Colwellia sp. M166: one gene and its partner. The protein of the gene in region 1 interacts with the protein of each later gene in a pairwise test. Links are inferred from orthologs where the notes say so. Each region holds a gene or a part of one and is shown on either strand. Other genes may lie near its edges. The genes, in order: gyrB and gyrA.

Region 1 (17,600 bases):
CTTTACGATAAAGTTCCATCATGGCTTGTGACATTTTTTGTTTATCATCACCAAAACGTTCTTTTAACTGGGTCATTTTAGGTTGTAATGCGCGCATTTTAGCCATTGAGGTATATTGCGCTTTGGTTAGTGGATACATACCACCTTTAACTATTAGGGTGATGATGATGATGGCTACACCCCAGTTAGTGACAATAGATTGGATTTTAATTAGCAGCCAGAATAATGGTTGGCTGATCATAAATAAGAAACCGTAATCTATAGTTAAATCTAAGTTTTCTTCGATGTTCTCAAGCACATCTTGATCTTTTGGGCCAACATAAAAGATTGCTGATGTTGTTGCTGTACTATTTGGCTCTATAGTTATTGCAGGAGCTTTAAAGCCAATAACCGCATCTTTATTGCTTGAATAACGGGTATATAATTGGTTATTTGCTGTTTTTTCAGGTACCCATGCAGAAACGAAATAGTGTTGTAACATGGCTACCCAACCACCTTGAGTAGAAACATTTAAGTTTGTTTCTTCAATATCGTCAAACTTATACTTTTCATAAACATCTTCAGTGGTCGAATATGCCGCACCTTTATAGGTAGGAATTAGGCCGCTGCCACTTTCAATTAAAGTGGTTTGCTTAAGTTGTGCATACATTTGCACACTTGCTGGCGTACTAGCATTGTTTTCAATGATATATTCAACATCAACAGCGTAGCTATCAAAACCGAAGGTAAAGCGTTTAGTAACAGACAAACCGGCAGTGTCAATGTAATTTAAATCTATAACCAGAGGTTCATTAGTATTTGCTTGATATGAAGTTGCTGATGTTTGATAGATAGGACGACCCTGAATAACACGGTCTAAACCTTGTGCGCCAGTTAAGCCACTTTGTGCAACATAACGATCACGGTCACTGCGTAAAATAGTAAACGGGATACCGTTACCTTGCTCAGTATCAAATTTTAGTAATTTAGCTTCAACAATGTCACCACCTTTAGTATCAATTTTTAGTGAAAAAACATTATTGGTCACTGAAATTAGGCTAGCACTTACTGGCGTTTTTTCATTGTTAATAGACGTTACTGTTGCTGATGATTCAGGAACAAATTCGCCGTTATTATTGCTTGGTGTTGTTTGTTGAGTTACTGCTGGTTGCTCAATAACTGGAGCATTGTCCATTTGCCATTGATTAAATAGCAAATAGGTAACAACCATAAGCGCAATAAAAAGAAAACTGCGTTGGGATTCCATAATGTCTTATTTCTCTTTTTTTGATAGTGGCACGGGATCATGTCCTCCCGCATTAAGTGGGTGGCATTTTAGTATACGTTTGCCTGCTAACCAACAACCTTTTATCACACCAAAGCGATTTATTGCTTCTATAGCGTAAAAAGAGCATGTTGGATCAAATCTACAATGAGGACCAAGCAATGGGCTAAGCCAACGCTGGTAAGCTTTTACTAAGGTAATAGCTACTTTTTGTGGCGCTGAATTATTTTTCGCCATATTTTTTCCAATTGCTGATTAATTTCTTTATTTTCGAGCTTATCAGTACCTGATTTAACCATAACCACCATATCTATATGGGGGAGATTATGTTGATTTAAACGGAAGCTTTCTCGAATTTGTCGTTTAATACGATTTCGTTGTACAGCTAATTTAACCCGTTTTTTAGCAATGGCTAGACCGAGACGGTTGTTTTTATCAGAATTTGGGGTGATGAGAATGGTGATGTGGCTAGACCCAAAACGCAGAGGTTTTGAGAATACAGCTTGAAATTGACCGGGAGTCAACAAACGTGACTCCCGATTAAATTCATAAGTAACCATAGCGGTTACTATTCCTTTAACTTAAGTTGCAAGTTAAAAGATTAAGCACTAAGGCTTGCGCGGCCTTTAGCACGACGACGTGCAATTACAGCACGACCGTTTTTTGTAGCCATGCGAGCACGGAAGCCATGGTTGCGCTTACGCTTTAATACACTAGGTTGAAATGTTCTTTTCATTACGCTAATCCGTCTGTTGTTGTTGCCCTGGCAAAACAGCCTTCATGAGCACACTGGGTCTAAAAATGAGGCGAAATTCTATATAGAGAAGCAAACTTTGTCAATGGTTATTATCCAGCTATTTTAAAAAGATCGTTTACGGATCGTTCAGATCAGATAAATATCCACAGTTTTTTAACAATTTTATATTTGATAGTTAAGATATGGTCTTTTTTCCATAATAATTAAATGGTATATGGAAAGTTTTTTAACATTTATTTGCTATTAAAAACTTGCTCGCTGCCCAATTTAATTGAGCTTAGGAAAAAAAACTGTCAATAAAATGCATTTATCGAAAAGTCAATATTGATGTTGTGGATAACTATAGTGATAATAGGGTAATTATAAAAATTAATTTTTATACTCTTCTATTTTTTTATTGTTTGCTTTTATCGGTGATTAAAGACAGAAAGTATAGTATTTATCAGGAGTCGGTTGTTGGATCATACACTTTGGCAAAAATGTTTGTCTGTTCTTCAAGAAGAATTACCCGCACAACAATTTAGTATGTGGATCCGTCCGCTTCAGTGTGTGATAACAGATAATATTATGACTTTATATGCGCCAAATCGATTTGTTTTGGATTGGGTAAGAGATAAGTACGTCAATCGCATTAATGAGCTCGTGGGTATGCAGGATAGTGCTAATCCGCCATTATTACGTTTTGACGTTGGTAGTATTCCGGCACAAAAAAGTAATATTCAAAATAGTATTAGTCAATTACAGCCTAATACTAAAAGCTCAAATAAAGACATTATCGCGCCAGAAAGTAATTTACCAAAAACCACCAATATTAGAGTTAAATACACTTTTGATAACTTTGTTGAAGGTAAATCAAATCAATTAGCTCGTGCTGCAGCATCACAAGTTGCTGATAATCCCGGTGCAGCCTATAACCCGCTATTTATTTACGGTGGTACTGGCTTAGGTAAAACGCATTTATTGCATGCTGTTGGCAATGGTATTTTGTTAAATAAACCGAATGCAAAAATAGCTTATATGCATTCAGAGCGTTTTGTGCAAGATATGGTAAGAGCATTACAAAATAATGCCATGGAAAAATTTAAACAATATTATCGTTCAGTTGATGCTTTACTGATTGATGATATTCAATTTTTTGCTGGTAAAGATCGGACACAAGAAGAATTCTTTCATACTTTCAATGCTTTACTTGAAGGTAATCAGCAAATTATTTTAACCAGTGACCGTTACCCTAAAGAAGTTGATGTTGAAGATAGGTTAAAGTCACGCTTTGGCTGGGGTTTAACTATTGCCATTGAGCCACCTGAGTTAGAAACGCGTGTGGCTATTTTAAAGCGCAAAGCGCAAGAAAGTCATATTAATTTGGCTGACGAAGTGGCATTTTTTATTGCTAAACGCTTACGCTCAAATGTTCGAGAACTTGAAGGCGCATTAAATAGAGTTATTGCGAATGCTAATTTTACTGGCCGAGCGATTACCATTGATTTTGTTCGCGAAGCATTGCGTGATTTATTGGCATTACAAGATAAACTGGTCACGATTGATAATATTCAGCGCACGGTAGCTGAATATTATAAAATCAAAGTAGCTGATTTACTTTCTAAACGAAGAAATCGTTCAGTCGCTAGACCTCGCCAAATTGCAATGGCATTATCTAAAGAGCTAACGAACCACAGTTTACCTGAAATAGGTGATGCCTTCGGTGGTAGAGACCATACAACTGTATTACATGCTTGTCGTAAGGTGAAAGCGTTACGTGAAGAATCTCACGATATAAAAGAAGATTATTCAAATTTAACCAGAACATTGTCATCATAATAATAAGTAAGTTATAAGCGAGTCAGAAATGAAATTTTCATTGAATAGAGAATTACTATTGAAACCTTTATTATTGGTTTCTGGTGCTGTAGAACGAAAGAGTACACTACCTATTTTAGGTAATATTCTTTTTGATGTAAGTGGGCAATCACTTACCTTAACAGCTACTGATTTAGAACTAGAAATGGTGGCTTATGCGACTGTAGACAATCATGCAGAAGATGGGAAAATTACCATTCCCGCTCGTAAATTACTCGATATCTGTAAAAGTTTACCTGATGATTCAATGCTAACTTTTGAATCAGTTAACGATGTTATAAAAATTAGCACTGGCCGTAGTAAATATTCACTTTCAACATTGCCAGCCAGTGACTTTCCAAATATTGAAGAATGGCAAGGTGATGTAGCGTTTAAATTATTAAAGTCTGAATTATTACGTTTGATTGAAAGTACGCATTTTTCTATGGCGAATCAAGATGTTCGTTACTACTTAAATGGTATGTCGATAGAAACCGAAGGGCATGAAATACGTTCTGTTGCTACTGATGGCCATCGTTTAGCTATTTGTAAAATTTCTAATCAAGAACTTGAATTACCCGCTAGGCAAGTCATAGTTCCACGTAAAGGTATTCTAGAAATTATTCGTTTATTAGATCCTGTCGATGAAGCCGTACAGGTATTTTTGGGCTCAAATCATATTCGTATTATTGATAATGAATTTTCCTTTACCAGTAAACTTGTTGATGGCCGCTTTCCTGATTATCGTCGGGTTTTACCACGTAATGGTGATAAAATTCTTAATGCTAATAAAGATGAGTTAAGACAAGTATTATCCCGTGCTTCTATTTTATCTAATGAAAAGTTTAAAGGGGTTCGGCTTAATTTTGGCAACACAGAATTAAAAATTACCGCTAATAATCCAGAACAAGAGCAAGCGGAAGAAATTATTGGTATCGACTTTCCTTATGAAGAAGTAGAAATAGGTTTTAATGTTAGTTATGTTCTAGACGTATTAAATGCTATTAAAGAAACTGATGTTAAATTTACTTTAGCGGATGCTAATAGTAGTGTTGTAATCGAAGGTGGCGAGTCTGGTGAAGCCTTGTATGTTGTTATGCCAATGCGTTTGTAGAATTATTAAGTGAGCATTGGTAAATTATTTATACAAGATTTTCGTAATATAGCAAGTGTTGCTGCTGATTTTCATGCTGATGTAAATTTTATTATTGGTGATAATGGTAGTGGTAAAAGTAGTGTACTAGAGGCTATCTTTTATTTAGCTCATGGTAAGTCTTTCCGTAGTTCAAAAGTTGATAATTTACTAAAACACGGCAAGAATACTTTTACTGTTAGTGTCAAAACAGATAAAGATTGTCAGCTTGGAGTAAGAAAAGGTTTTAACAGTAACGCTAGCGATAGTGAAATTAGAATCGACGGAGAAAAACAAAGTAAGTTTTCATCGTTAGCTAAAAATGTTGCTGTACAAGTAATTACGCCTGAAAGTTTTATTGTTTTTTTTGGCGGTCCCAAACAAAGAAGACGCTTTATTGATTTAGGATTGTTTCACGTGAAACATTCATTTTCGGATCACTGGCGAGAGTTTTCTAGAATACTAAAGCAACGAAACGCTTGTTTAAGAAATAAAACAGATTTATCGACACTAAATTATTGGACTGATATTTTTGCTGAGAGCTCAGAACAAATAGCTCACCATAGAGCTGAATATGTGAATGAGTTGACTAACGAGTTAAGTTTTTGGTTGAAAATAATGTTACCGTCAGTATCTGATGATATAGTAATTCAATACTTACAAGGTTGGAATTCAAAGAAGAAGTTATTAGAAGTTTTAGAACAGTATCGCGATAAAGAATTATCCATGGGTTACAGTTTATTTGGTGCACAAAAGTTTGATGTAAGATTTATATTAAATGGTACATCCCTTGATAATCAACTATCTCGTGGGCAACAAAAGTTGTTTTTACTCGCTTTAACTTTTGCACAGGCAAAGCTTATTGAAAGAGTAAACCGAGTAAAACCAATTTTGTTAATTGATGATGTAGGTGCAGAACTTGATATTCACTCTAGAGCATTATTAAATAATGCAATAGCAGAAATTGATTGTCAGGTTATTGTAACTGCAATAGATAAAACAGCAGTGGAACAACTCGTTCCGCAGAAAGAAAACTATAAAATGTTTCACGTGAAACATGGCAAACTATCAGTAATGAGTGAGTAGGCTACAAGCTATGACAATAGAAAATGAATATGACTCGGCAAGTATAAAAGTACTTAAAGGCTTAGATGCAGTTCGCAAAAGACCAGGGATGTATATAGGTGATACCGATGATGGCACTGGCCTTCATCACATGGTATTTGAGGTGTTGGATAACTCAATTGATGAAGCTCTTGCAGGTCACTGTAGTGATATTATTGTTAAAATTCACTTAGACGGTTCAGTGTCAGTTAGAGATGATGGGCGAGGAATTCCAACTGAACTTCATCCAGAAGAAGGAATTTCAGCAGCAGAAGTTATCATGACAGTATTGCATGCTGGTGGTAAGTTTGGTGGCGAAGACTCGGGCTATAAAGTTTCGGGTGGTTTACACGGTGTTGGTATATCTGTAGTAAATGCTTTAAGTCACAAATTAAAATTAAATATTCGAAGAGACGGTAAATTATTCGAACAATTTTATCATCACGGTGTTCCAGCAGAGCCTTTGAAAGTTGTTGGTGAAAGTGACAAAACCGGTACAGAAGTGAGATTTTGGCCAAGTGAAGATACTTTTACTGATGTGCTATTCCACTATGACTTACTAGTGAAAAGAATCCGTGAGTTGTCATTTTTGAACTCTGGTGTTTCTATTCGACTTATTGATGAACGAGAAGCGGGTAAAGAAGATCACTTTCACTTTGACGGTGGTATTCAAGCGTTTGTTGATTATTTAAATACCAATAAAACGCCAGTTAATGAAGAAATATTCTATTTCGATCTAGAACGTGATGATGGCATTATTGTTGAAGTAGCAATGCAATGGAATGATGGCTTCCAAGAAAGCATCCACTGTTTTACTAACAACATTCCACAACGTGATGGTGGTACTCATTTAAGTGGTTTTAGAACAGCCTTAACTCGTACGCTTAATAGCTACATGGTTAAAGAAGGTTTAAATAAAACTAAGAAAGGTGGTAGTACTGAAACTAGTGCCTCTGGTGATGATGCTCGTGAAGGTTTAACTGCTGTAATTTCAGTTAAAGTACCTGACCCTAAATTCTCTTCTCAAACTAAAGATAAGTTAGTGTCATCTGAAGTTAAAACAGCTGTAGAGCAAGCGATGGGCGAAAAACTAGGTGAGTATCTATTAGAGAAACCTTCAGTAGCTCGTACTATCATTATGAAGATTGTTGATGCGGCTCGTGCTCGCGAAGCTGCACGTAAAGCAAGAGAAATGACCCGTCGTAAAGGTGTTTTAGATATCGCTGGTTTACCAGGTAAATTAGCTGATTGCCAAGAAAAAGATCCTGCACTTTCTGAACTATATATTGTCGAAGGAGACTCTGCTGGTGGTTCAGCCAAGCAGGGACGAAATCGTAAAAACCAAGCCATCTTGCCATTGAAAGGTAAAATTCTTAACGTAGAAAAAGCGCGTTTTGATAAAATGATATCTTCACAAGAAGTTGGTACGCTAATTACTGCGTTAGGTTGTGGTATTGGTCGCGACGAATATAATCCAGATAAACTTCGTTATCATAGCATTATCATCATGACCGATGCTGATGTCGATGGTTCTCATATCCGAACATTATTACTGACATTTTTCTATCGTCAAATGCCTGAAATAATGGAACGTGGTTACATCTATATTGCTCAACCACCACTTTATAAAGTGAAGAAAGGTAAGCAAGAACGTTATATTAAAGATGATGAAGGCTTAACTGAGTACTTAACGACACTTGCTTTAGAAAATGCTGAAGTACATGTCAATGAATCAGCACCAGCAATATCAGGCTTATCTCTAGAGAAATTAGTTAAACAGTTCCGTAAAACTCACGAAACTATTAAACGTGTGTCTCGTTTGATCCCTGCTGATATTTTAGAGAAGATGATCTACGGTGATGTTATTTCTACTGAAGACTTTAAAAATAAAGATAAAGTAGAAACTTGGACTGCTAATCTTCTTAAGCAATTATCAGATCAAGATGGTAATGGTTCTATTTACACGGTAGAAGTTAAGCAAGACCAAGAGCGTAATGTTTATTACCCAAGTTTTAATGTACGTAAACATGGTATTGATACCGTTTATGACTGTGACTATGAATTTTTTGATTCGAAAGAATTTGAAAATATTCAAAATTTAAATAAAGCGGTAAATGGTTTAATGGAAGAAGGTGCTTATGTTAAGCGTGGCGAAAAAATTAAACCTATCACTGAGTTTGAAGAAGCTTTAAATTGGTTAATGGCAGAATCAAAACGTGGTCAATATATTCAACGTTATAAAGGTCTAGGTGAAATGAATCCTAGTCAACTATGGGAAACAACCATGGATCCTGAAACACGTAGAATGCTACAAGTAACTATTGAAGATGCTATTGCTGCCGATCAATTGTTTACTACCTTAATGGGTGATCATGTAGAACCACGCCGACACTTCATTGAAGAGAATGCGCTTAAAGTGGCTAACTTAGATGTTTAGCTTTTAAAATTTAAAGATAACAATGCCCGATCATCAAATCGGGCATTTTTTGTTTCTAACCTTGTATTTTTGAGTGATAAACTCTAAACATCTAAGCAAGGGCACTAGGCTAATAAAGCGACAAACGGTATAATTAGCCTTATTTATCACACTATAACCATAGAATCGGATTGTTATGAGTACGTTTAATGTAAAGACCTTTCAAGGACTAATATTGCAGTTGCAAGATTATTGGTCACGTCAAGGCTGTGTCATAGTTCAGCCATTAGATTTAGAAGTAGGGGCTGGTACATTCCATCCAATGACATTTTTGCGCTCTATTGGTCCAGAGCCAATGAGTAGTGCATATGTTCAGCCATGTCGTCGTCCTACCGATGGCCGCTACGGCGAAAATCCTAATCGTCTACAACATTACTATCAGTTTCAAGTAATGCTTAAGCCATCACCGGATAACATTCAAGAATTATATTTAGACTCACTAAAAGAGATGGGCATAGACCCGCTAGTACATGATATTCGCTTTGTAGAAGATAACTGGGAATCACCAACTTTAGGTGCCTGGGGTCTTGGATGGGAAATCTGGTTAAACGGTATGGAAGTTAGCCAGTTTACTTACTTTCAACAAGTCGGTGGAATTGAGTGTGCACCTGTTACTGGTGAAATTACATACGGTCTAGAACGCTTAGCTATGTATATTCAGAACGTCGATAGTATCTATGATCTAGTCTGGACTGATGGCCCTATGGGTAAAGTACTTTATGGTGATGTATTCCACCAAAATGAAGTCGAACAATCAACTTATAACTTTGAACATGCTGATGTTGCCGATCTTTTCAAAACTTTTGACCAATGCGAAGTGGTTAGTCAAAAGCTTATTGAAGCAGGTTTAGCATTACCTGCATATGAACAGGTTATGAAAGCCTCGCATGCTTTTAACTTACTCGATGCTCGTCACGCTATTTCAGTGACAGAACGTCAACGTTATATTTTACGTGTCAGAACGTTATCTAAAGCATGTGCACAAGCTTATTATGCAAAACGCGAAGAGCTTGGTTTCCCTCTTTGTAAGAATAACGATGCCAAAGGCACTTCAGCAGAGGGGCAAGCATAATGACTACTCAAACACTATTAATAGAATTGGGTACTGAAGAGTTACCACCCAAATCGTTAAAAACTTTAGCAATGACTTTTCATCAACAAATTAAAGCCCAATTGGACGCAGCTAAGCTTTCTTATGCTGATATCCATTGGTATGCGACACCAAGACGTTTAGCAGTTAAAGTTGATGGTTTGGTTGCTAGTCAAGCTGATAAAGCCATCGAGAAACGTGGGCCTGCTGTTAATGTAGCATTTGACGCCGAAGGTAATGCAAGTAAAGCTGCAGAAGGTTGGGCTCGTTCAAATGGCATTACCGTCGCAGATGCTGAGCGTTTGGTTACGGATAAAGGTGAATGGCTGCTACATAAAACGGTAGAGCAAGGTAAGCACATTGAGCTGTTGATTCCTGATATGGTTAACCAGGCGGTAGCTAAATTGCCAGTGCCTAAACCTATGCGTTGGGGTTCAGGCAGAACGCAGTTCATCCGCCCAGTGCATACACTGACTATGCTTTACGGCGAAAAAATTATTGCTGGTGAAACACTCAATGTAAATTCCAATAATGTTGTTACTGGACATCGTTTTCATCATGATGGCTTAGTCACTATTAATCATGCTGATAATTACGAAAAAATCTTACGTGATGCCTATGTTGTGGTTGATTATCAAGAACGTAAAAAAACCATTCTAGAGCAAATTAATTTAGCAGCTGAAGAAATTGGCGGCATTGCCTTACCTGATGAAGAGTTACTTGATGAAGTGACTTCATTGGTAGAATGGCCTGTTGTCTTAGTAGGGAGCTTTGACGAGGAGTTTCTTAATGTGCCAGCAGAACCATTAATATATTCAATGAAAGATCATCAAAAATACTTTCCGGTCACCAGTGTTGACGGTAAGTTATTGAATAAATTCATTTTTGTTTCAAATATCGCTAGTAAAGACCCAAGCCAAGTTATTAAGGGCAATGAGAAGGTAATTCGTCCACGTTTAGCTGATGCTGAATTTTTCTTTAAAACAGATAAAAAACAAACACTTGAGTCTAGGTTGGTCAGTTTAGAATCAGTTTTATTCCAAAAACAATTGGGAACAGTAAAAGCAAAATCAGAACGTATTGCCAGCTTAAGTGAATTCGTTGCTGAGAAAACGGGTGATGATAAAGCACTGGCTTACCGTGCCGGTTTGTTAAGTAAAACTGATCTGATGTCGGATATGGTGCTTGAGTTTCCACAAGTACAAGGCACCATGGGTAAATACTATGCTCAACATGATGGTGAACCCGCGGCTGTTGCGCAAGCGTTAGAAGATCAATATCGTCCACGTTATGCGGGTGATGCATTACCTGAGCAAACTATTGGTTGTGCGGTAGCTATCGCAGATAAAGTTGATTCTTTAGTGGGAATATTTGGTATTAACCAACCACCAAAAGGCGATAAAGACCCGTTTGCACTTCGCCGTGCGGCTATTGGCTTGATCCGTATTATTATTGAAAAGCAACTGAATCTTGATATTGCTGAACTCATTGCGAAAAGTGTCGAGTTATATCAAGATAAATTATCTAATGACGATGTGGCTAAACAAGTTTTAGATTTTATCTCAGGTCGCTATCGTGCGTACTACCAAGATCAAAAAATTGCCATTGATGTTATTCAAGCGGTTTTAGCTAATGCGCCATCTAAACCTTTAGATTTTGACAAACGTATTCACGCCGTAACTCACTTTAAAACGTTAGCTGAATCAACAACGTTAGCAGCAGCTAACAAGCGTGTAGGTAATATTCTAGTGAAGTTTAAAGGTGAGTTATATTCTGAATTTAAACAAGAATTAGCATCTGAAGCTGCTGAACAAGAGCTTGCTGAAAGTTTTGCAAAAGTAAAAGTGAAAGTAGCGCCATTAATGGTAGATAAAGATTATCAAAATGCACTTGCTGAATTAGCGACATTAAAGCAACCAATTGATAACTTTTTCGATAATGTTATGGTGATGGCAGACGATGAAGCCATTAAAACTAACCGTTTAACTTTGCTCAGTGAAATTCGTAATAGCTTCTTTGCTATTGCCGATATATCATTATTGCAATAAATACCAGTTGCAATAATACGGTGCTAGCCATTTTATTATAAAAAATAACTTATATGAACATGACAAAAAGGAAGGCTTAGGCATTCCTTTTTTATTAGAGGGAAAGCTAGGGGAATAGCAGTAATACCAAGTTTATAAAGTTTTAATGATACTTAACTAACGCTTGGTTAAGCCATGCCTTTTTTAATAACATATTGAAAAGGTTTGTTGGTTGCTTGTTGGGCAATAAGCTGATGTTCCATAAAGCGACAAAAACTGGGGATATCTCTTGTCGTTGATGGGTCATCAGTGCTAACTAATAGCGTTTCACCGGCGGCAATCTGACGGATTTTTTGTCGTATCATCATCACCGGCTCTGGACAGCGTAGTCCTATTGCATCTAATTGATGGTCAGTGTCTGGAAGTGTCTTGGTTGTCATTTCTAACCTTGCTAAGCAATATATACTGCCGCCAAGTTTAAAGCCTATTTACAATGACGCAACCATAATATTATTGGTAATAATGAATAATTCAAAAATAATTTTAACTAATATGGTTGAGATTCAGCGTTACTATTTAAAATTAAGCGGATAAATATGGTGATTAGACTTGCTTTGTTACGTTAGGAGTGAATAATTGAGCTACGCTTATTTTCCCAAGGCCATCCAATGCCGTTAGGTAGTTTCCGATTTCTCAAAAGCATTTTATTAAGTACACTATTGGCAAGTACAGCAAGTTTTGCTAATGATGAAAACTTGCAAAGGAAAACCTTTTTGCAAGCCGAAAAGCAAGTGTGGAATAGTGGCTCTGCAACTTATCAAAATTTATACAACCAACTGCACTACTACCCACTTCAGCCTTATTTGGATCAGAAGCGTTTAATGACAAAAATCAACTTGTCGTCTGCGTCAGAAATTAATGACTACTTAAACAAGTATGAAGGCACACCACTGGATTGGCCATTAAGAAAAAAATGGTTAAATTATTTAGCTAAACGTAACAAACCGGTACTTTTTCAACGCTTTTACAAAGTAACCAATAACGTTGAGTTAACCTGTCAATATTACTTATTTCAATTGAAATCGGGAGTAGCAGCTTCAAGTATCTTGCCAAAAGTGACACCACTGTGGCTGGTTGGTAAGTCTCAACCTAAAGTTTGTGATCCGCTATTTAAAAAATGGCAACAAGCGGGTTATCGAACCAATGATATTATCTGGCAACGTATCGTGTTAGCCGCAGATGGTGGTAAGCATACTTTAATTCCTTATTTAACCATGCTATTACCAAAAAATGAGCAGTATTTAGCTGAGCTTTGGCATAAAGTACGTCGTGATCCGTCCTACGTTAAACGTTTAACAAAATTTAAAAACAAAACTCCAAGAGAAGCTGAAATTGTTGCTTACGGTTTAAAGCGTTTGATATGGCGTGCACCTCAACAAGCACTTGATAGTTATGCTTTAGCTAAGACACTATTACCATTTACAAAACAACAGCAACAACAAATCACCTTGAAGTTTGCTTTAGCATTGGCCAGTAAAAATCATTTAGATGCGGCAGGGTGGTTAGCACAAGTTGATGATAAAGATTTTAATAGTAATTTAACACAGTGGTATATAACAGACGCATTACGAGATCAAAATTGGCAAAATATTAAAACTAAGCTGTTAAAATTACCTGAAATAGCACAAAAAAGCCTAAAGTGGCGTTATTGGTATAGTAGAAGTTTATTGGCAACCGGAGCGCTAGAAACTGGCAATAAACTATTAAGTGAACTGGCACAAAGCCGGCATTATTATGGTTTTTTAGCCGCCAGCTATTTAAATAAGCCAGCTAACTTTCAGAACATACCGCTTGATGTTAGTGCTGATGAAAAAGCGTTGATTATTAAAAGCCCTGAAGCGAAAAGAGCCTTTGAGTTGTTTGCTATTGGCCGATTTCATCATGCGCGTCAAGAATGGAACTATTGGTTATCGAAACTCAATAAGCGAGACAAGTTAGTTGCTTCTAAAATTGCTAATGAGATGCATTGGTATGACAGAGCTATATTTACCTTAGCTAAGGTTGGCTATCTTGATGATGTTAATTTACGCTTTCCATTAGGCTTTGAAAATGAGATTAAACATTACGCTGGCAATGAAAAAATCAATTCAGCATGGGCGTTTGCTATTGCTCGGCGAGAAAGTTCGTTCATGTCAGATGCTAATTCCTCTGCAGGGGCTAAAGGCTTAATGCAAATAATGCCAGGTACGGCAAAGCAGTTAGCACGTAAAACAGTGTCTAATCGGTATTTACTCGATGCTAAAAATAATATCAAGCTAGGGACTAAATATTTACGAAACTTATTGGATCGTCATGATGGTAACCCTGTGCTTGCTACCGCAGCTTATAATGCCGGTCCTTATCGAGTAAAAACTTGGTTAAAGGGGGCTGAATCGCTACCTGCAGATGTTTGGATCGAGACTATTCCGTTTAAAGAAACACGAGAATACGTCAAAAGTGTTCTCGCGTATCAACAAATATATCAACATAAAGTAGGGCAAACAGTTTCGTTATTTGATCAGATCATTGCGATGAATATAAATGAATAGCGCATATATAGCCATGATAGCTCTGAAACAGTATGTTGAAGTATCATAGGTATAAGCATTATCATATCGCACTAAACGCGGTATAATTAAAACAACAAGAAATTTAGAGAGTTACCAGATGAATACACTAGCGAGTCACTATCCAGCTCATGTTGCTGAATTACAAAAAAGAACCAAAGCTGTATTAACAAGAGAAAATCTTCAAGGCTTAGTCATTCATTCTGGTCAAGAGATCAAGGCTTTTTTAGACGATAATAGCTACCCATTTCGTGTTAATCCACACTTTAAAGCATGGTTACCTTTAGTTGATATTCCTAATTGTTGGTTATTAGTAAATGGCCGCGATAAGCCAACACTTATTTATTACCAACCAGTTGATTTTTGGCATAAAGTTATTGAATTAGCCGGTAGCTACTGGAGTGATTTTTTCGATATTAAAATTCTCTCTAAGGCAAGTGAGGTTGATAAGTTATTGCCTTACGATAAAAAGGCCTTTGCTTATATCGGTGCTCATATCGAAGTCGCAAAAGCCTTAGGCTTTGAGCATATCAATCCTGAGCCATTGATCAACTATTTACACTTCCATCGTGCTTATAAAACATCATATGAGCAAGAATGCATGCGCCGTTCTAATGCCATTGCGGTTAAGGGCCATAAAGCAGCAAAGGCGGCCTTTTTTGATGGCGCCTCAGAATATGATATTCAACATGCTTACCTTAAAGCGACACAGCATGTTGAAAGTGAAACACCTTATGGCAATATTGTCGCCTTGAATGAAAACACGTCGATATTACATTACACCGCGTTAGATCGCGAGGTGCCACAAGCACACCGGTCATTTTTATTAGATGCGGGTGCTAATTTTCATGGTTATGCCTCAGATATCACGCGTACTTATTCCTTTAAGCGCGATCGTTTTGCAGAGTTAATCGCTCGCATGGACAGCTTAATGCTAAATGCGGTTGATGGTTTAAAGCCAGGGCTTAGTTACGTTGATCTGCACATTGCATCATATCGCGAGATAGGTAAGGTACTAAAAGAGTTTAATTTTATTAATGTTGATGTTGATACTGCAGTAGATAGTGGCATTATTTCAACTTTCTTTCCGCATGGTTTAGGGCATCATTTAGGTTTACAAGTCCATGATGTTGGTGGCTTTATGGCTGACGAACGTGGTACTCATGTTAATACTCCTGAGCAACACGCTTTTTTACGGACATCACGTATCATTGAAAGCAATCAAGTTTTCACTATCGAACCTGGATTATATTTCATTGATTCACTGCTTGCTGACTTAAAGCAATCAGTGCATGGCAAAATGGTTAACTGGCAAGAAGTTGATACTATGCGTCCATTTGGCGGTATCAGAATCGAAGATAATATTATCGTTCACCAGTCTCATAATGAAAATATGACACGAGATTTTGAATTAAATTAAGCGAATATATACGTGTCCACGCCTTATGTGATAGCTGCTGACGAGATTATTGATGAAACAATTGTCACTCGCAGCCGCTTTATTTGCTACCTTAAGCCTTGCACTAGTGCTGCTGATGCCAAGGCGTTTATAAAAAGTTTACAAGCACTGCACCCACAGGCTAATCATCACTGTTACGCCTTTATTGCTGGTCGGCCTGAAAATAGTCAGTTGTATGGTTTTTCTGATGATGGTGAACCATCAGGTACCGCCGGTAAACCTATGCTGAGTATGTTAATAGGTAGTCAAATAGGTGAGCTTTGCGCAGTTGTTGTACGATATTTCGGTGGTACTAAACTTGGTCCTGGTGGATTACAGCGTGCATACGGCGGTAGTGTTAAACAAGCATTAGCGGTTTTACCGACAAAACTGAAAATTCCTATGGTACGCAAAACACTAGCGTGTCAATATAGCCAAGTAAACGATGTTTTGTACTATATTGGACAGTTTGGTGGCGAGATCATTCGACAAGACTACAATGAAAATATTGTCCTTACGCTCGCATTACCAGATGAAAAACTTGAGTTTTTCCAACTGCAGTTGCAAACAATGTCTGCTGGGCAGTTAACACTACAACCGATAACTAAAAAGCAATAATAAACTACCGTGCAATTTAAAAATATCATCCGAATATTAGGTTTACTAGTCGCTTTATTGAGTGTGACTATGTTACCGCCAGCTTTTGTTTCACTCGTTTACCGTGATGGTGGCGGTGTTTCTTTTTTAATGTCTTTTGTTTTTTGCCTGATCGCAGGGTTACTGTCTTGGTATCCTTATCGCGCTGAAAAAAGTGATTTAAGGGCACGAGAAGGTTTTTTAATAGTGGTGTTATTTTGGACTGTTTTGGCAAGCTTTTCTGCAGTACCATTATTATTATTAGATGAACCCAATCTCTCCGTTGCTGATGCTTTCTTTGAATCGTTTTCTGGCCTTACTACCACAGGGGCAACGATATTAACTAAAATTGATGGTTTGCCGCATGCTGTGCTGTGGTATCGACAGCAATTACAATGGTTAGGAGGTATGGGTATTATTGTCCTCGCTGTGGCCATCTTACCTATGCTCGGTATTGGTGGTATGCAATTATATCGGGCGGAAATGCCGGGTCCAGTAAAAGATTCAAAAATGACCCCTCGTATTGCCGATACTGCCAAGCATTTGTGGATGATTTATGTAACGTTAACTGTTGCTTGTGCCTTGAGTTATTGGGCTGCCGGAATGAACCTTTTTGATGCTATTTGCCATTCTTTTTCTACTATTGCGATTGGTGGCTTTTCAACCCATGATTTGAGTATGGGCTACTTTGACAGCCCATTGATTAATTTTATTTGTGTCTTCTTCTTACTGGTTGCTGGGGTGAACTTTGCCTTACATTTTGCCGTAGTTAACAGTCGTTCATTACGCAGTTACTTTTATGATTCAGAATTAAAAGCTTTTTTAAGTATTCAGTTAGTCTTAACGCTGATTTGTTTTGTCGTCTTGATGAGTTTTAATGTTTATCAATCGGGCTTTGAAAATTTTGAACAAGCACTTTTTCATGCGGTATCTATTGGCACTACGGCAGGGTTTTCGGCAGCATCTGCCAATGAAGCCGCTTTTTCTAATTGGCCAACGCTGTTACCTATATTATTAATATTTTCAAGTTTTATTGGTGGTTGTGCGGGCAGTGCTGGTGGTGGCATGAAAGTTATTCGTGTTCTACTTCTTTACCTTCAAGGTGTTCGAGAGCTGAATAAATTGGTGCATCCCAAAGCGGTATTTACGATTAAATTAGGTAAAAAAGCCTTACCCAATAGAGTTGTCGAAGCTATCTGGGGCTTCTTTTCTGCCTATGCCGCTGTCTTTGTTA
Region 2 (4,404 bases), 1.8 Mb from region 1 along the record:
TCAAAGTATAAATTTAACTCACTGTTTTGAATTGTAATTAATTTTTATAAAATAATGCTTATCCCAAATTCAAGTTAAGTAGATGAATACCCTTCCCATCAGTATATTAATGTCGGTGTTAAAGGGGCAATGACGATAAAATATACGCTTGAGCATGATATGTGCCTAAAATGCGAACAATGGCGAGAATAAAAGTCATTTTTAAGCTAATAATTGATGAAAAAAATCTTTGAAATCAGATTGGTATTGGCAATATAGCGAATATCTAGCATTTACTTGAAACTTTAGTGTTTTAACGGCAGAATTAAGCAAAATAAAGCGGTAGGGCATGAGAAATATTTATGCTAGTATGCCGTGTTAATTAAAAATAATAATTTCGAAATTTTCTGAATTAGATTTACGTTAAGGGATACCATCAATTTATGACCGATTTGGCGAATAATATTGCTCCTGTCAATATTGAGGATGAGCTAAAAAGCTCCTATTTAGATTACGCAATGAGCGTTATCGTAGGTCGTGCACTACCAGATGTGCGTGATGGATTAAAACCAGTGCATCGTCGCGTTCTTTTTGCGATGAATGTTTTAGGTAACGACTTTAACAAGCCGTATAAAAAGTCAGCACGTGTTGTTGGTGATGTTATCGGTAAGTATCACCCGCATGGTGATACGGCTGTGTACGATACCATTGTACGTATGGCCCAAGATTTCTCATTACGCTATATGCTGGTTGATGGTCAAGGTAACTTTGGTTCTGTTGATGGTGATTCAGCAGCAGCAATGCGTTATACCGAAATTAGAATGTCGAAAATCGCTCATTCAATTTTAGCCGACTTAGATAAAGAAACTGTTGATTACGTGCCTAACTACGACGGTACGGAAATGATACCAGCAGTTATGCCAACACGTATTCCTAACCTATTGGTTAATGGTACTTCTGGTATTGCCGTTGGTATGGCGACAAACATTCCGCCACATAACTTAACAGAGGTTATTAATGGCTGTTTAGCGGTAATAGAGAATGGCGATATAAGCTTTGAAGAGCTTTTAGAGTTAATTCCAGGACCTGATTTCCCAACGGCTGGTATTATCAGTGGTCGTGCAGGTATACAAGAAGCTTATCTTACCGGTCGTGGTAAAATTAAAATTCGTGCGCGCGCTAGAATTGAAGTCGATGAAAAATCGGGTAAAGAAACCATTGTTGTGTTCGAATTGCCTTATCAAGTTAACAAAGCCCGTTTGATTGAAAAAATGGCTGACTTGGTAAAAGAAAAACGCTTAGAAGGCATTTCTGCCTTACGTGATGAGTCTGATAAAGACGGCATGCGTATGGTAATTGAAGTGAAACGTGGCGAAGTAGGCGAGGTTATTTTAAATAACTTGTATAAGCTGACGCAAATGCAAGTTTCGTTTGGTTTGAATATGGTGGCATTAACTAACGGCCAACCTAAATTATTCAGCTTACGTGAAATGCTTGATGCCTTTATATTGCATCGCCGTGAAGTTGTAACACGCAGAACCATCTTTGAATTACGTAAAGCACGTGAACGCGCACATTTACTTGAAGGTTTGTCGATTGCACTTTCTAATATTGACCCAATTATTGCGTTAATTAAGAACTCACCAACGCCAAGTGAAGCAAAAGAGCAATTACTAGCAAGAGGCTGGGACTTAGGTCTTGTGTCTGACATGCTAGCTGCTGCTGGTGACGATGCTGCTCGCCCTGAATGGGTAGAAGAAGAGTTTGGTATTCGTGATGGACAATATTTCTTAACACCACCACAAGCACAAGCTATTCTAGATTTACGTTTACATAAGTTAACGGGTCTAGAACACGAAAAAATCTTAAGTGAATACAAAGCATTATTAGAAGTTATTGCTGAATTACTTCATATTTTAGCGACACCTGCACGTTTAATGGAAGTGATTCGTGAAGAGCTTGAAGCGATTCGTGATGAATTTGGTGATGAGCGTCGTACTGAAATTACTAATGCTTCACATGATTTATCAATGGAAGATTTGATCACTGAAGAAGATGTCGTAGTAACACTTTCACATGAAGGTTATGTTAAGTATCAGATATTAAGTGATTACCAAGCACAACGACGTGGTGGTAAAGGTAAAGCCGCAACTAAGATGAAAGAAGAAGATTTCATTGAGCGTTTACTTATTGCTAATACCCACGATACCATTTTATGTTTCTCAGACCGCGGTAAACTTTATTGGTTGAAAGTATTCCAATTACCATTAGCCAGTCGTACTGCGCGTGGTCGTCCAATTGTTAATATTTTACCGCTTGAAGAAGGTGAACGTATTACGGCAATTTTACCTGTACGTGAATATGAAGAAGATAAATTCATTATTATGGCAACAGCCTCTGGTACTGTGAAGAAAACAGCGTTAACCGCTTATAAAAATCAACGTGCAAACGGTATTATTGCCTTGAACTTACGTGATGACGATACCTTAATTGGTGTTGATATTACGAATGGCGATAATGACATTATGTTGTTCTCTGATGCCGGTAAAGTCGTCCGTTTTAACGAGAAAAAACGTGATAGTGAAACGGGTGAAATAAAAGTTGATCCCGAAACTGGTGAACAACAATGGGCATTAAAACCTATCGGTCGTACCGGTACAGGTGTACGTGGTATCAAGTTAGAAGGCGATCAAAAAGTAGTATCATTGATAGTGCCTAAAAACGATGGTCCGATCATGACTATCACTGAAAATGGCTTTGGTAAGCGTACGGCACTTGATGAGTATCCGGCTAAGAGTCGTGCTACTAAAGGGGTTGTTTCAATTAAAGTTAGTGAGCGTAATGGTCCTGTTGTTGGCGCTGTACAAGTTGAAGAGCAAGATGAGATCATGCTGATCACTGATAACGGTACGCTAGTTCGTACCCGTGTTGATGAAGTTAGTGTTATTGGTCGTAATACCCAAGGTGTTCGTATTATTCGTACGATTGAAGGGGAACATGTTGTTGCCTTACAACGTATCGACGAAATAGAAGAAGTTGAAGTCTTCGACACAACTGAAGAGGGTGAAGAACTTTCAGCTCAATCAGTCGAAGGGGAAACAGTTGATACACCGGAAGCAAAGATTGAGGGTGAGAACCAAGACTCAGCACTCAATAATGACGATACTCCAGAGTAACCGTTGTTAACATAGAAAAGGCGGTATTTACCGCCTTTTTTTATGGGTAAATTTTACTTAACTGGGCAAATTTGTTGATTTAATTAACATAAAATAGTTATATCAAAGTTTAATTAAGAATTGATGCCAGAAACCAATAATGTATGCTGTGTAAGCAATGCGTTAAGGGTTTAAAAGTTAACATATAATAATAAAAGTCATTTTATGGCGGTGTGCTATTAGCGAAAAATTCAGTGGTTAGTTTGGCTTTCATTGAGTCAAATAAACAAAGCAAATTACTTAGAGAAGGGTGTAGTGTTTAATGTCTAGTGTTTACAATTTTTGCGCAGGTCCTGCGATGTTACCTGTAGATGTCATGAAAAAAGCGCAAAGTGAGTTTTTAAACTTTGCTAGGACCGGTAGCTCTGTAATGGAACTCAGTCATCGAAGTAAAGAGTTTATTGCTGTTGCGGAAAAAGCCGAAGCTGATTTACGTAAGCTAATGGCGATACCTGAAAATTATAAAGTATTGTTTTGTCATGGCGGTGGCCGTGGTCAATTTTCGGCCGTGGCATTGAATTTATTAGGTACGTCTAAAAAAGCTGATTATATTGTTACTGGGGCTTGGTCTAAATCTGCCGCAGAAGAAGCCAGCCATTATGGTGATATCAACGTGATTAATGTCATGGATAATGTCGATGATGTTCAACGTGTAAGACCAAGCAGTGAATGGCCAATTAGTCAGGATGCAGCTTATGTGCACTATTGCCCGAATGAAACCGTTGATGGCATTGAGATTTTTGATGTACCAAACACCGGAGATATTCCGCTTATTGCTGATATGTCATCGACTATTTTATCGCGTGAATTTGATGTCAGTAAATTTGGGCTCATTTATGCTGGTGCGCAAAAAAACATTGGTCCTTCAGGCTTAACCTTAGTGATTGTTCGTGAAGATTTACTGGGCAACGCTCATATCGATACACCTTCAATCATGAATTACCAAGTATTAGCGAAAAATGGTTCTATGTATAACACGCCACCGACTTATGCATGGTATTTAGCGGGGCTTGTATTTGAATGGTTACTCGCTAAAGGCGGTGTTAGTGCTATTGCTGAAATTAATGCACAAAAAGCACAATTACTTTATCAATATATTGATGAAAGTGAATTTTATAGCAACTCAATTACTCCTGAAAATAGAAGTTTAATGAATGTGCCTTTTTGGCTAGTTGATGATGACTTATCTAATGAGTTTTTAGTGCAAGCA

The links.
Region 2: the proteins of gyrB (region 1) and gyrA interact in binary tests that used the Escherichia coli proteins (3 or more experiments, as listed by UniProt). The link is inferred for Colwellia sp. M166 from one-to-one orthologs.

What each region holds. Positions count from the first base shown.
Region 1 is NZ_CP040755.1:2,497,040-2,514,639, forward strand. The notes cover bases 5,769-8,807. They hold gyrB (DNA topoisomerase (ATP-hydrolyzing) subunit B), read left to right. Parts: upstream 5,769-6,085; coding sequence 6,086-8,530; downstream 8,531-8,807. Other genes in these bases: recF (DNA replication/repair protein RecF), read left to right, coding at 5,769-6,075; glyQ (glycine--tRNA ligase subunit alpha), read left to right, coding at 8,706-8,807. Also shown: membrane protein insertase YidC, read right to left, coding at 1-1,246; membrane protein insertion efficiency factor YidD, read right to left, coding at 1,253-1,501; rnpA (ribonuclease P protein component), read right to left, coding at 1,468-1,824; rpmH (50S ribosomal protein L34), read right to left, coding at 1,866-2,000; chromosomal replication initiator protein DnaA, read left to right, coding at 2,478-3,839; dnaN (DNA polymerase III subunit beta), read left to right, coding at 3,868-4,971; more of recF, read left to right, coding at 4,981-5,768; more of glyQ, read left to right, coding at 8,808-9,641; glyS (glycine--tRNA ligase subunit beta), read left to right, coding at 9,641-11,707; sulfurtransferase TusA, read right to left, coding at 11,875-12,126; FGD67_RS11435 (transglycosylase SLT domain-containing protein), read left to right, coding at 12,355-14,274; pepQ (Xaa-Pro dipeptidase), read left to right, coding at 14,393-15,712; FGD67_RS11445 (YigZ family protein), read left to right, coding at 15,725-16,348; FGD67_RS11450 (TrkH family potassium uptake protein), read left to right, coding at 16,358-17,600. UniProt on the Escherichia coli protein: DNA gyrase negatively supercoils closed circular double-stranded DNA in an ATP-dependent manner to maintain chromosomes in an underwound state.
Region 2 is NZ_CP040755.1:718,763-723,166, reverse strand. What follows is about bases 30-3,355. They hold gyrA (DNA topoisomerase (ATP-hydrolyzing) subunit A), read left to right. Parts: upstream 30-422; coding sequence 423-3,155; downstream 3,156-3,355. In the rest of the region: serC (3-phosphoserine/phosphohydroxythreonine transaminase), read left to right, coding at 3,457-4,404. UniProt on the Escherichia coli protein: A type II topoisomerase that negatively supercoils closed circular double-stranded (ds) DNA in an ATP-dependent manner to maintain chromosomes in an underwound state.